2 regions of the Blautia sp. NSJ-175 genome follow, and region 2 is predicted to be linked to the other one. Evidence: riboswitches for the same ligand, from Rfam matches in the RefSeq annotation. Region 2 holds a riboswitch; the other holds the start of a gene.
What was found. A riboswitch is a leader RNA that binds a small molecule or an ion and turns the genes downstream of it on or off. The one in region 2 is predicted to bind cyclic di-GMP.
Positions count from the first base shown of each region.

Region 1 (6,725 bases), on a different contig from region 2:
AGGCGCATCTGTGGGGGATTATGACCTGGCCCTTTCTTCTATGGAGGGAATCGGAGCAGAGGTGCTCTTCTGGCAGGTGAGAATGAAGCCGGGAATGGCAACTCTGGCAGCGGTAAAGGACGGCAGGCTTTTATTGGGCCTTTCCGGCAATCCTTCTGCAGCGGCGGCAGCTTTATTTTTGCTGGGGCTTCCCGCATTCCGTAAAATGTGCGGTAAAAAAGAATACAAAGTGCCCAGTATTCCGGTATGTCTGCCGGAGGGATTTCCAAAGAAAAGCCCGGGAGGAAGGATCATCCCCGGTATTCTGGAATTCCATCAGGGAAGAGTGTGCTTAAACACCAGGAAGAATCAGGCAAACGGTATGGTCAGCCCCTGGGGCGGCTGTAATCTCATCGGCATGATTCCAAAAGGCTCGGACGCACTTTTGCCGGGCAGCACCATTGATGCCCTTTATCTGGGGGAGGATTAGGATATGGTGAAGACAGCAGCAGGGATTCTGGCAGGAGGAAAGAGCAGCAGAATGGGAAAAAACAAGGCTTCCCTTACATGGAACGGTGACACCTTTCTGCATACGCTTATAGATGCCTGCCGGGATTTCCCTGAAATCTATGTCTCAGTGGATGATAGGGAAAAATACCGGGATCTGTCCTGTACACTGGTGGAGGATGAGGAAAAAGAATACGGACCGCTGGAGGGCATTTATCAGGTATTAAAGCAGATGGATGCACCGTATGCGGTGATGCTTGCCACAGACATGCCCATGATAAGCCGGGAATTTTTAAAGGCTCTGGTGTCAAACATTACCGGTGAGGAGGACTGCCTGGTGCTCAGAAGAGAGGGCAGGCCTCAGCCGCTGTGCAGTGTGTATGCAAAAAGGATTCTGCCTGTTGTGGAGCATATGCGCAGAAACCGGGAGCACAAGCCCGGACTTTTGTTTCAGCGGGTCAATACACGGTATCTGGATTTGGAGGAGCTGGGATTCGGAGAGGCGGTCATTGCAAATGTAAATACGTCTGAAGAATATGAACAGCTCTGTTTTCATTACGGCAGAAAGCTGCAGGAATTTGCGCCCCGTGTCAGGGAAAAACTGACACACGGAAAGGTAATGGTCTGTTACCTGGACGGATTGGGTTACCGTATGTACAAAAATGCGGCGGACAATGGCAGTGTGCCTTTTATCAGCCGTAATTTTTCCGTGCTCCCTGTGAGGACTGTGGAGCCGCCGGTGACGAATCCGGCTATGGCTACCATGATAACAGGGGAACTGCCGGATGTGCACGGGATACACTCCAGAAAGGACAGGGAAGTTCTGGTCCCCACCCTGTTTGCCGGCAGGAGTGGGGAAAATACAGCATTTTTAGAGGGGGATACCAGGATTTTGAAGACAGAACTTCTGCCCAGGCTTCATGCTGCGGCAAAGGGAAAAGGCTGCGATTATTGGATTTACCGGGATGCGTGCAAAGCGGCTTCGGAGGAAAAAGAATTTATTTTTGCCCATTTTCATGAGATTGATGATGCGGCCCATGCAGACGGCCCCTTTAGCTCTGCGTGTATGGAAAAATTAAAAGAGACAGACGGATATATAGAAGCGCTCTCCGGGATTTTTAAGGGAGAGATCCTGTTGATCAGCGATCATGGCGTGCATGAGGCCGGTGACGGAGGGACCCATGGGGAGAATCCGTGTTCCAATGGCGTGTACTCCTATAACATAGAGGATATGCTGGCAGTCTGGGGTGAGCATATATGAAGATAGAAGATGGTTTGTTTGAAGGCATGACCCCTGTGAAACTCAAGGGGAAGTGTGCTGACGGAGCTGAATATTCCTATCAGGCTTTTTCGGTGAGTGAGGTACTGGGCAGTGTGACTGCGGACAGCCTCGTGGAGTTTGTGAGCGGGGACGGCAGGGATACGCTTGTTTCCGGTGAAGAAATCCTCGCGGGGGATGTATACCTTGCGCAGGATGGAGAGACATACCGTCTCGTGATTCCAAAGGATACACACCGAAGGCGCTGGTGTAAACATATAACAGAAATAGAGAGTGAGCAGGGAGGGTGACAGTTGAAAATCTGTACGATCGTAGGTGTGAGAAAGTCCGGCAAGACCACAACGGTTACCGGACTCATCAAAGAACTGAAAAAACGGGGATACCGGGTAGGAACCGTAAAGAGTGTGTTCTGTCCCGAATTTACCCTGGACACTTCTGACAGTAATACGTGGAGACACAGGGAGGCGGGCGCTGATCTTGTCTGTGTAAAAGGGAAAAAAGAGACCGATATTTTACTTCCGGCGGACGTAAGCGGGGATTTCTATGAGAAACTGCCTGTGGATTACCTCATACTGGAAGGAGAGTATGAACTTTGTGTGCCCAGAATCATCTGTGCACATAAGGATGCGGAGGTTTCGGAACGTTTGACAGAGGAGACGATTGCCATAGCAGGGAGACTTGCCGGGGATAAAAAAACCTATGGGGAGTTCAGAGTCTATCACTCTGTGGAAGAGATATCCGCTCTGGCAGATCTGCTGGAAACACTTCCGGATGCGGAATTTCCTTTAAAAAAGCGTCCCATGCTCCAAAAGGCAGCGGCTTTTTGCCAGTGTGGCTGCCATAAGGCAGAGAAAAAGCTGGCCGGAAAGAAAAAACTCACGGCCCATCCCTCAGAAGCACATAGAAAACATATCTTCCTGACAGGGGAAAAAGGGGCTGGCAAGAGCACACTTTTAAACCGTATTGTGGAAGAACTGGGAACAGAGCCGGTGGGTTACAGAACACTGCCCTATGAGATCGGCGGTGTCCAGAAGGGATTTTACCTGCACAGCCTGGTACCTGTGGGAGAATACGAAAATGACAGTCCGATCCTAATACGGGCCGGTAAGGGAAAGAAGATATCCATACCGGAAACCTTTGAGACACTGGGCGCAGCCGTGATGAAAAAGGTGAAGGAAATGCCTGAAAAAACAGCCGTGATAGATGAACTCGGAAAGGCTGAGGCAGATGCCCCCGCCTTTCAGGAAGCATTGTTCTCCTGTCTGGATACCCAGAGTCTTGTCATCGGTGTCCTGCAGAAGAATACAGGTGCGTTTACACAGGCAGTGGCAGAACGCCCCGACGTGGAAGTGATTGAAGTTACGGAAAAGAACAGAGACGGTCTTCTGGAAGAAATCTGTAAAAAAATCAAAAATATGGAATGAAAAGACTTGACTAAAATTGTCAAAATTGATATTCTTAATATAGTGATCCTGTTTAATACATGAACAGAGTCAGAAAACGGAAATATAAAAAAAATAAAGGGGCAAAACTGTCGTAAGGCAGTGACGCAAAGCCACGGGTCCCAAGGGAGGGACAGCCGGGCTGCAGACAGTGATGGACAGGAATATTCTGTCCGTCTGTTGTCTTTAAGAAAAACGATATCCCTGGGTATCGTTTTTTTTGGCCCTGAAAGGGGAAGGAGAATAAAAATTGAAAATGAAAAAGTTATGCGCCTGGCTTCTTGTATCCGGTATGCTCCTGCAGACACCGGGGACTACTGCATCTGCCGCTGTTCAGGGGCAGGATGTGGAGTCTTTTAAATCCGGTGCGCAGGCAGCATCCATGGATGTGGACAGCAGCCAGAAGATGGATGCCGGGAAGCAGAGCGAGACGCCCGGATGGCAGGCGGAAACGCTGAGGAACAGGAGCCTGCAGCAACCTGCAGAAGTGCCTGAGGGCCAGATGAAAATGCAGGGTGAACAGGCGGGAGCGCCAAAGAACGCAGAGGCTGCAGAGGAACAGACGGGAGAATCCGGAAAAGAAGGTACTACAGGAATACTGTCGGGAGAATCCGGGAAAGAGGATACTGCAGGGATACTGGCAGGAGAATCCGGGAAAAAAGAGACCACAGGGGAACAGACGGGAGAGACCGGAAAAGCAGGGACCGCAGAGGAACAGACGGGAGAGACCGGAAAAGCAGGGACCGCAGAGGAACAGACGGAAGCGTCCGGAAAAGAAGGGGCTGCAGGGGAACAGATGGCAGGTAATCCGGATGTGCAGAAAGGGGAAGGAGCACTGCTCTCTGAGACCGGAGCGGTGGTACAGAAAGGCCGGCTGCATCTAAGCCTGCTTTACACACTTCCATACAGTGACCCGGAAGCGCTGAACAGAGGACTGCAGGCAGTTTTAACAGGTGGCGGCCGGCAGCTTACAGCATCCTTTTCCATGCAGGAGGGTGAGGGCGTTTCTAAAAAGGCGGAGGCATCTTTTACAGATTTGGAGCCCGGGCAGTACCATCTCAGTATAAGCGGAGACAGCTTTGCCTCGTATGACCAGGATATGGAGATACAGGCCATGGAGCAGAAGATGCAGTTTCTGGATGTCTATACAGGAATGGATTTTTCTGATATGGAAAAACATCCCGGTGTTATGGGATACGGTGACGTGAACAGGGACGGTGTGATTGATGAGCAGGACAAATCGGGATTGGTCTTGGCAGTTCATCAGGAAAGTACGGACAGTATCTATGATCTGAATCAGGATCAGAGTGTTGACCTTGTGGATCTGCAGTGGCTTTCATACAGCTACGGATTTGAGAAAACGGAAGCTTATGTGTCAAGAAGTTATCTGATGGATGAAATCACAGCAGATGTGGGAGCGTCCACCCGGGTGTCGGATGGCAGTATTGAGAGTATTTTGGACGACGGTGGAAGCGTTTCCCTGGAGCCTGCAGACGGCGGGGAGATATCAGAGGAAAATCCGGTGGAACTGCAGCTTGATCTGGAAAAACGTTCCGATATAACAGCGGGCGCGCTGGTTCTGACACCGCCGAGAGATTCCGCCAATATCATCCGGGCAGGGTCCGTGACCGTTGAATACGATGATGAAAACGGGCAGCGGCAGACCATGGAGGTTCCCATAAGCGGAGTGTCCATGTTTGCCCTCACAGCGGCACAGGCGGTCATGGAACCGGACGGTACCATAATCATCAATCTGGGAAAACAGGTTGCGATCAAGAAGGTAGTCATCAAGGTGACAGATGCCGGAGGAAGCAGTCTGGCAGATATCTCCAGGGTGGAATTTTTAAACGGAATGGAGGACAGGATTCCTGCCCCCGTGATGAATATTCCCGACAATGTAAGTACAGAGCCGGGCGATAAGAAATTCACAGTGACCTGGAACGCGCAGACAAATGTAGCCGGCTATGAAGTTATGGTGAAAAAGGACGGGAAGAGCAAAGTATATCCAACCGCTGAGAACAGTATCCTTATCACAAGCTTTGGCACAGAGAAGATGAAAAACAATGAGGAGTACACAGTTCTGGTACGTTCAGTGAACGGCGACTGGAGCAGTGCCTATTCAGAGCCGGTGACCGTGGTACCCAAGCCCTCAAAGGCGCCTGACGCTCCGGAGAATGTGAACATTTCCGGAGGATACAGAAAACTGGACATCGCCTGGAAGATGATGGAGGACACAGATTTCTACACCCTCTACTACAGGGAACAGGGCACAGAAGAATTTGAAAAGAAAGAGAATATCAAACAGAACAAATATCAGCTTACAGACTTAAAAGACGGCACAACCTATGAGATATACCTTACGGGAACAAATGAAATGGGAACCGGCGGCAAGTCAAAAATATACGCAGGAGAGACAACGGATATCAATCCTGCAGTCACTTCCAATTACAGGCTGATCAATACGCCAAAGGAGGGCGGAGGACTGACCGCGCATATTAAATCTATTGAATATCCTTCCTCAAAACCGGAGACAGATGCAGCAGTGGCAGACAATGATTATACCACCTCCTGGAGTCTGGCATCCTGGGATGCAGGCGGATACAATGCCGGAAAGCCTTCTCCTGTCATTACCTTTGATCAGAGCTATGAGATGGACAGGCTGGTGGTAGTACCGGATGAGAAGCAGCAGTATACATATGGATATGCCAAGACAAAATATTGGGATGAAGACGGCAATGAGAAAATGATAGACGGCCATTTTACACAGAAGAAGAGTGTGAACGGCAAAGTATATTATGAATTTCAGTATTCCCAGCCATTTAAGACAAATCGGATACAGATAAACTTTGCCATGGCTTGGGCACCTGCAGACGGAAGAATCTCCATAGCAGAGATGAAGTTTTATTATTATGACAGTCTGGAAAAAGAGGTCGACGGACTGTTTGCGGATACCATGCATTTGGAGCTGCGGGAGGATGTGACCTTAAAGACCATCGAAGAGCTGGAGAAAAGGGCAGATACTCCGGATGAGGCGACAGGTGATTACCATCCGAAGCGGGAGCTGCTCCTTTCAGATCTGTCCTACGCGAAAGAACTTCTAAATGATAAAAATGCCGGCAGAGTTATGAAAGTGGACACAGCCGTGACAAAGAAAAAGGACGGTGCCCTGGGCTTTTCCGGCGGTCTGAACGCATGGCAGCCTCTCGGCATCAGTGCTCATGCCGGAGAAGAACTGGTTGTGTATGTGGGCAGAGATGACGCAGAACTGGGGGCCAACACGAACCTGAATCTCATCGCCACACAGTATCACGCGGAATCAGGAAACTGGAGCAAGGTTGTGGTCCAGAATCTGAAAAACGGAAAAAATGAAGTTACCATTCCCCAGATCGGAAGCCTGAGTGCAGAACACGGCGGTAGCCTGTATGTGGAATTTACGGGAAATAATGACGCTCTCAATATGAGCGTGCGTGTGAGCGGAGGACAGGAGATACCAAAGCTTGACATTTCAAATGCGGCAG
Region 1 covers NZ_JALIFQ010000007.1:271,597-278,321, forward strand. The annotation lists gene MUB35_RS13660 (molybdopterin molybdotransferase MoeA) at 1-469, shown strand, start outside; gene MUB35_RS13665 (NTP transferase domain-containing protein) at 473-1,747, shown strand; gene MUB35_RS13670 (hypothetical protein) at 1,744-2,055, shown strand; gene mobB (molybdopterin-guanine dinucleotide biosynthesis protein B) at 2,059-3,189, shown strand; cyclic di-GMP riboswitch class I at 3,280-3,357, shown strand; gene MUB35_RS13680 (fibronectin type III domain-containing protein) at 3,464-6,725, shown strand, end outside.
Region 1: another riboswitch for cyclic di-GMP. It lies ahead of MUB35_RS13680 (fibronectin type III domain-containing protein); the one in region 2 lies ahead of MUB35_RS14155 (HD-GYP domain-containing protein).

Region 2 (6,725 bases):
GGTGAAACAGCCTGGCTGTCCGGAATATTGTTGTTGTCTCCCTGGGTAATAAAGCCTTCTGACTGCCGCCCCACTATCCTGTGGGTTGTGAGTACACCGCCGTCTTCATATGTTACAATCTCTCTTTCACGATAACTTTCCTGCTGCTGTATGATCAGCAAGTCACCTGCTGAAAAAGTCGGCTCCATGCTGCCGGATAATACAATGACCGGTGAAAAACCAAATATATCCGCCGGAGACTGTTTCCATATATAATGAGATATCATTTCGGCAGCAATAAGCAGCAGGAACAGGAACAATACTCCTGTCAAAATTATGCGGAACAATCTGCCAAGAATCTTACTCATATCACACGCTTTCTTCTGCAAGAATCTGAATATTCAAAATATATTTGCCGCCGTCCCTGCCTGCTGCGGTATCCATTTCATCATTACCGTCAAACGGCCATTCCCAGTCAAGCTGATAGGTTGTTTCTGACCCTGCTGTAACCGTGCCTTCCAGTATCAGCGCTCCGTTGACGACAGTACCTTTTACACTCCTGTCTGTCAGCTTGCGATTCTTTTTATCCAGAGGGGTCAGTGTAAATTTCAGAGGAATGTGGACACTGCCCTCTGTGAGGCTGATTGTCAGCCGCAAATCCTTCAGGCGGGTGTTGCTGAGACGGAAGAGATAGTATCCTTTGGAACCCGGCTGAATTTTTTCTTCTGAACCGCCGGTACGGTCGTAGAAAAGATCAATGCTGCTTTGACTTTCCCAACTCATCCACCCTGCTGCATTCTGTCCCTCTGCACGCAGCCCGCCGCTGTCCTCCGGCTGCGGTTTATTGGATGGTGTATCTGTATTTTCTCCGCCCGGGTTTTGTGACGGAGTATCGGAGGATCCGGATCCGTTGTTCGTATCTGTGCTTCCCGAATTTCCGGGCGTATTACCTGTCGGCCCGGAATCTGCTGTATCCTCCTGTCCGTCTCCCGGTGTCTCCTGCTGTTCCGGTGTTTCGGACGGATTTTCAGATGGTTTCGGTGTTTCGTTTATGTCTGTTCCGCTTTTCTTTTCTTCTGTCTTAACCTGGTAAGCTTCTTCCGGCTTTACAATGCTGCCGTCCGGTTTCTTAATTCCATCCGGATTGATCACCGTACCATCCGGGAGAATCACTTCTCCTTCTGCACTTACCTTTTCCCGGCTGTCACTGACGTATCCTTCGTTTGGTATCTGTGTAACGCTGTTATCCGGAAGGATCAAATTTTCCGGTACAACTACTGTCATATCGGAAAGAATTACCGTTCCTGACGGCAGTACCACCGGGCCGTCCTTTACATTCAACTTTTTTTCTCCTGTCGTTAAAGTACCGTCATCTTCCAGTACCGCTGTTTTCTCCGGAATCAGTTTCAGAGACCCACTGTCCTTATCCAGTTCCACTGCCAGTTCAATAAAACGTACATCGACTGACAATTCCACTGCATACTGACCATCCGCCTGCTTTTTGATATTTACAGCCTGATTTTCAAGGCTCCTGCTGATAGTAAATTCACATTTTGCAATTGCTTTCCCATCCTCATCCAAGACAGACAGAGTATGTGCTCCCGAAGGCGCCGATTCATAAAAAAATCGTCCCTTATAATCTGTTGTGGTGATGATTGGTTCACTGCGCAGTTCCACGGTCCCGTCTGCGTAGGGTGTACCATCTGAATACACCACCTGCCCGGACACGTGCACGGTCCTGTTCCGGTCCGGTCCTATGAAAATGGTATCAATGATCTGTCCTCTGTAAGGATCCGTATTCCGGCCAATCAGAAAACCAACCAGGACCGAAGAGAACAGCGCCAGCAGAAGCAGAAAAACCAGCAGCAGTGTCATAAGATGCTGCTTCTTATTGGTCCCTTTTTGCAAGGGAGGCAATTGATTATGGTTCTGTTGTTCCATCTTTATGTATCTCCTTTGCAATAAACTAAGTTTCAGCCTTTTGCAAAGCGGTTCATGAGCTTTGAATACGCTTTGCAAAGGGCTGAAAGCCCTTTGGTGGTACACGCCCGGCACAGGGGCGTGGGAAAATATATCAGCTTCCGGGGGTTGGCTGAGATTCAGGGATGACCTGAGAAACCGTACAGCTTATCTCTATCTTAACTGTATCTAATGAAGTTTTAATACCCAAAGTGGTATCTGCCGTATCTACACTCTTTGGATTCCATCTCCAGTGCAGATAGAATATTTTACTACTTCCAACGATAACTGGATCTGTTGTAGTTATTAAGTTCTCGGATTTCTTCCATTCATCATCACTAACAGGAACTGCTTCTGTCTCGGTAATCGCATACTGCAATGGAATATTTTGAGCATTAGTTTCACTAATATTAAATGCTGGCGCAATTTTAACCTCACCTTTATTATCCAATGTTATTTTTACTTTTCCGCTAGTTCCAGGAGCTACAACCTTCTTCCCTTCTGCTGCCTTAACCATCTCATCGTTATAAGTATTTGAAAACATACTAGATAAATTTATCGTTTTTTTCTCTGTTTGTTCCGACGCTCCGTTCAAGTCAAAAGCAAACTTCGCTACCGTTGCCGTTGTATCACCCGTTACCTCTGCTGTATACTTCGCCAATGTCCCTCCCGTCATAGTCATCGTAATCAGGGTAAGTGCCAGGGCCACAACGCCCAGGCGGGTTGTTCTTCTTCTTTTCATGGGATAACCTCCTTTTTAATTTATTGCGTCCGGGAAGCACGCCATTTGATTTCTGCGGGTCGCGCTTCCCCAAATGCCCGCAGCGTTTTACCGGGTGGCCCCGGCGGATTTATATGGAACATTTACAGTGCTCTGTGCCCGCACAGCAAATGCAGCCAACTGAATAAAAACAAATCTACTGCTCTAACTCTGCTTTTTCTCGTTCACTCTGAGCTGCTTTGAGAGCCTTCAGCTCTGCCTCCAGTTCGTCTGCCCTTGACCTTTCCTTTTTATCCATCTGCCAGCGCCGTATTACATCCCAGGCGATCAGCAGCAGAATCGGGCAGATAATGAAAACGATCATCCCTGTGGTGCTGGAAAGAAATATAACAAAATTCCCCATACCGGCCAGATGCACGCCGTTCCAGATTCCCTGTACCTGTTCCGGCCTCACCGTTTCCCTGTCCTCTGTATTGTTTGCATCGCCTCTGGTTATGTAAAAATCTTCACCTTCCTCATCCTGCTCTATGCTAACAATACGATGGGTCACTGCCTGCCCTTCCATAAGATAACAGATCACATCCCCTTCTTTCAGGAGTGAGGTATCCGTCTTCTCTACGAAAATAAGCTCCCCTGTCATGAAGGTATCCTCCATGGAACCGGACAGCACTGCCACCGGCTTGATACCGAAAATCCCCGGTATCTCATCCGGATGAATATACGAACTGATTATAACGGTCACATTCATTAAGATGACCGGAATCAGGATGATACACAATATAATATTGATGGCTGCGAGGATCCGGCCTTTTTTATCCTTCTTTTCTTCCATCAGCTTTCACCTCCCAATTCGTGTCCCCTGCTTCGGCACAGGGCCTTTTTAAACAACGGCATAGCCTCTATGAATGCCCTGACCAGCTCCGGATCATATGCAAATCCGGATTCGCGGACGATTTCACAACAGGCAAATTCATGGGGCATCCCCTCCGGATACAGGCGGGTACTGGTCTGCTTATCATAAGCATTACAGATTGCGCACATCCTGCCTAAAATCGGTGCCGCGCTTCCCCTCTCATGGTTAGGATATCCTCTCCCGTCCCATCTCTCATGATGTCCGATGGCTGCATCCATTCCCATACTGATGATCAGCTTTTCCTCTTCAGACAGGGAAAAGAATTCTTCTTCCACAGGATTCCCTAACACGATGGCAAAGCCGTCCGTTGTATGCCGTTCCATGATCCTGTGTTCTTCCGCAGTCAGGGAGGGCTTCTGCTTCAGAAAATCCGGAACTGCCGCATAGCCGATATCGAACAGCTTAACACTTTCCCATACGTAAGGCTGTCGCTCACGGCTCAGTTTTGCATCATTTTCGTAAATACCCATATCAAGGGCACTGTGGTATAAAATCTGAACATAATACGCAACACGTTCACTGTACATGCGCATCCGGGCAGGCAGGCTGTCATATACCTGATGCCTGTTAATTTGATTTCCGTTTGCCAAATCCATCCACAACTGTTCCTGCAATCTGTCCTTCCTCCCTTCCCTGTAACCAGTTTGGTTCTCCCTCATCAAAAATACACGTCAGCTCTTCATATACCGCGCCATATCCTGAGAGCATTGTATTTCCAATCCAAAAAAGAGACCGGATTCATAACATAACCTGTTACCATCCGGTCTCTGTCTCAAACGGCAACTGGCTGGCATACCGCAGCGGCTTAGCCCCTATAGCTTTGCGCCCCCGGCTTTCACCTGGTTTGCTATATACGTCATGATACTGTTATTACAGTATATATCAAGCGCCGTGTAATCATCGTGTAATTGAAACACAATAAGCCAATTTTTATCCGTTTTATATTCTATTTTTCATCCTTCATCCGGCACAGTCTGCCCAGAGTAGATTCACCCCAACTGTAATCCGTCATGTACTCACCCTGAAATTCGTTAATAGCCCTGACATCCCCGGCGAGAAAACGGTTGTAATCGCTGTCATATAATTCTGTATTGAGCCACCTCACATTTTTTTCTGTTATGAGCAGTCCGCTGAGTCCTATGGAATCCAGAAAGTCAGCCAGACGCCGTACTGCACTCCGATACAGACTCAGATTCGTATCTGTATATTCTTTCCCCTCCCAAATGCAGGCAAATGCCTCCTCGGAAGTCAGGCCTCCCCCATTCTTATCGACCAGCAGCGCGAATATCTCCTTTACCTTAGGACCCGGAAATATAACCACTTTTCCATCCACAAATACCTCGAAAGTTCCAAAGGTGCGGATAAACACAGGTTTTTCCTGACGCTTCGATAATAGTTTTGCCCGTATCAAAGTATCTGACACTTGCTGGCTGGTATACGGTTTGGTGAGATAATAGTCCGCCCCGTCATGCAGGGCCTCCACTACATACTGGTCATATCCTGACACAAATATGATCACAATATCCGGATAGAGTTCCTTCAGGGCCCTGCCAAGCTCCAGCCCGTTCATTCCCGGCATCTCCACATCCAGCAAAGCAAAATCCACACGGTTTTTCTCTGCGAATCGAAGCGCCTCATCGGACCGGTCGAACTTTCCCACAATCTCAATATCCGGTATTGCCGCTGCTTCTATCTCAAACTTATCCATAGCCCATAATTCATCATCTACAAGTATTGTTTTTATAAATATACCCCCCCCCCTAAAAAATCCCGTGGAATCGTCACCGTGACTCTGGTCCCTTTACCAGGTGCACTCTCAATCTTAACCTCTGCTCCCATCTGGGATTTTAAACGCTTTTGTATATTCATGAGCCCGAAATTATCCTTTTCTCCCATGATTTCGGACACATCAAACCCTATTCCGTTGTCTTCCACTATGACCAGATAATTCTTCTCTTCCTCCAATGTACGTATCCATAAGATACCTCCTTCCGGCTGTTTACAGAGACCATGTTTGATAGCATTCTCCACAAGCGGCTGCACAGTGAGAGGAAGTATCAGAAAGTCCTTTGGCCCTATCTCATAGACCACCTGGATCCTGTTCCGGAACCGTACCAGTTCTATATCCGTGTAGGCTCTGATATGCTTAAGCTCTTCAGAAAACAAAATCGGGTCAGTTCTGGTAATTGACTGTATATTTGCCCGCAGGTAATCGCTGAAATCCTGCACCATTTTATAGGCCGTATTCGGCGATTTCATAATATAAGCCTGAATAGCACCCAGAGTATTGTATATAAAATGCGGCTGAATCTGACCGACCATGAGCTTTACACGGCTGTCCTGTAATTCTCTGCTTAATTCTTCCGTCCTGGCAGTCCGGCGCAGCAGGTTTCTGACCGCGCTGCCGCTGATCAGAATAAGATATACGAGAATACCGAGGGGGACCAGGGTACCTGTATCCTCAAGATCATTCCTGTAAAAGAAACCAAGCTCCACAACTCCACAGAGAAACAGGATCATCAGACCCGTGAATTCTAATATATCCCCGTTCCCGCCCGCAGTGTATCTGTCATAAACCAGCGCCGTAAGAGTATACCCCGCAGTCAAGATCAGCATCACGTGCGCTGCCGGCAAAAGTTCTATCATGTCGGCTGCCCCGCATATCTGAATCAGTGTACAGACCACCGTATTTGTAAAAGCAGCATAAAACAACAGGGATAGGGCCTTTTGATGGCGCGGATGCAGTCGACAGCTCATATAATCCGCATATGGCATAGGCATTAAAAACAGTACAAAAAAAGTTATAGACGGTTCCATCATACTAAGCCCTGAAAACACCGGCGGCATCTTGGATTCAGAAAATACCCAAATGCCCACCAGCAGAATAAACAGACACAGACTGTCCAGGATATTGCCGATATCTTTTGTTTTCTTCAGCCATAAGGAAAGGAAGAAAAAAAACACTGCCATGATCATAATAAACAGACTGATAATAAACTGCGGGAGCTGCGAATTTATTATATACAATTCCACTTCGGAATACGGTCCGAAAAAAACACGGTTCAACTGTCCCGAGCTCTGTTTATAAGGGGAGACTGTTTCTATCGCCACCGTTTTCCCCGCTGACTCCTGTGATATGGGTACAAAGTTCCA
Region 2 covers NZ_JALIFQ010000008.1:58,998-65,722, reverse strand. The annotation lists gene MUB35_RS14175 (signal peptidase I) at 1-347, opposite strand, end outside; gene MUB35_RS14170 (hypothetical protein) at 349-1,920, opposite strand; gene MUB35_RS14165 (hypothetical protein) at 2,054-2,680, opposite strand; gene MUB35_RS14160 (signal peptidase I) at 2,856-3,491, opposite strand; gene MUB35_RS14155 (HD-GYP domain-containing protein) at 3,491-4,186, opposite strand; cyclic di-GMP riboswitch class I at 4,348-4,431, opposite strand; gene MUB35_RS14150 (response regulator) at 4,519-5,307, opposite strand; gene MUB35_RS14145 (sensor histidine kinase) at 5,313-6,725, opposite strand, start outside.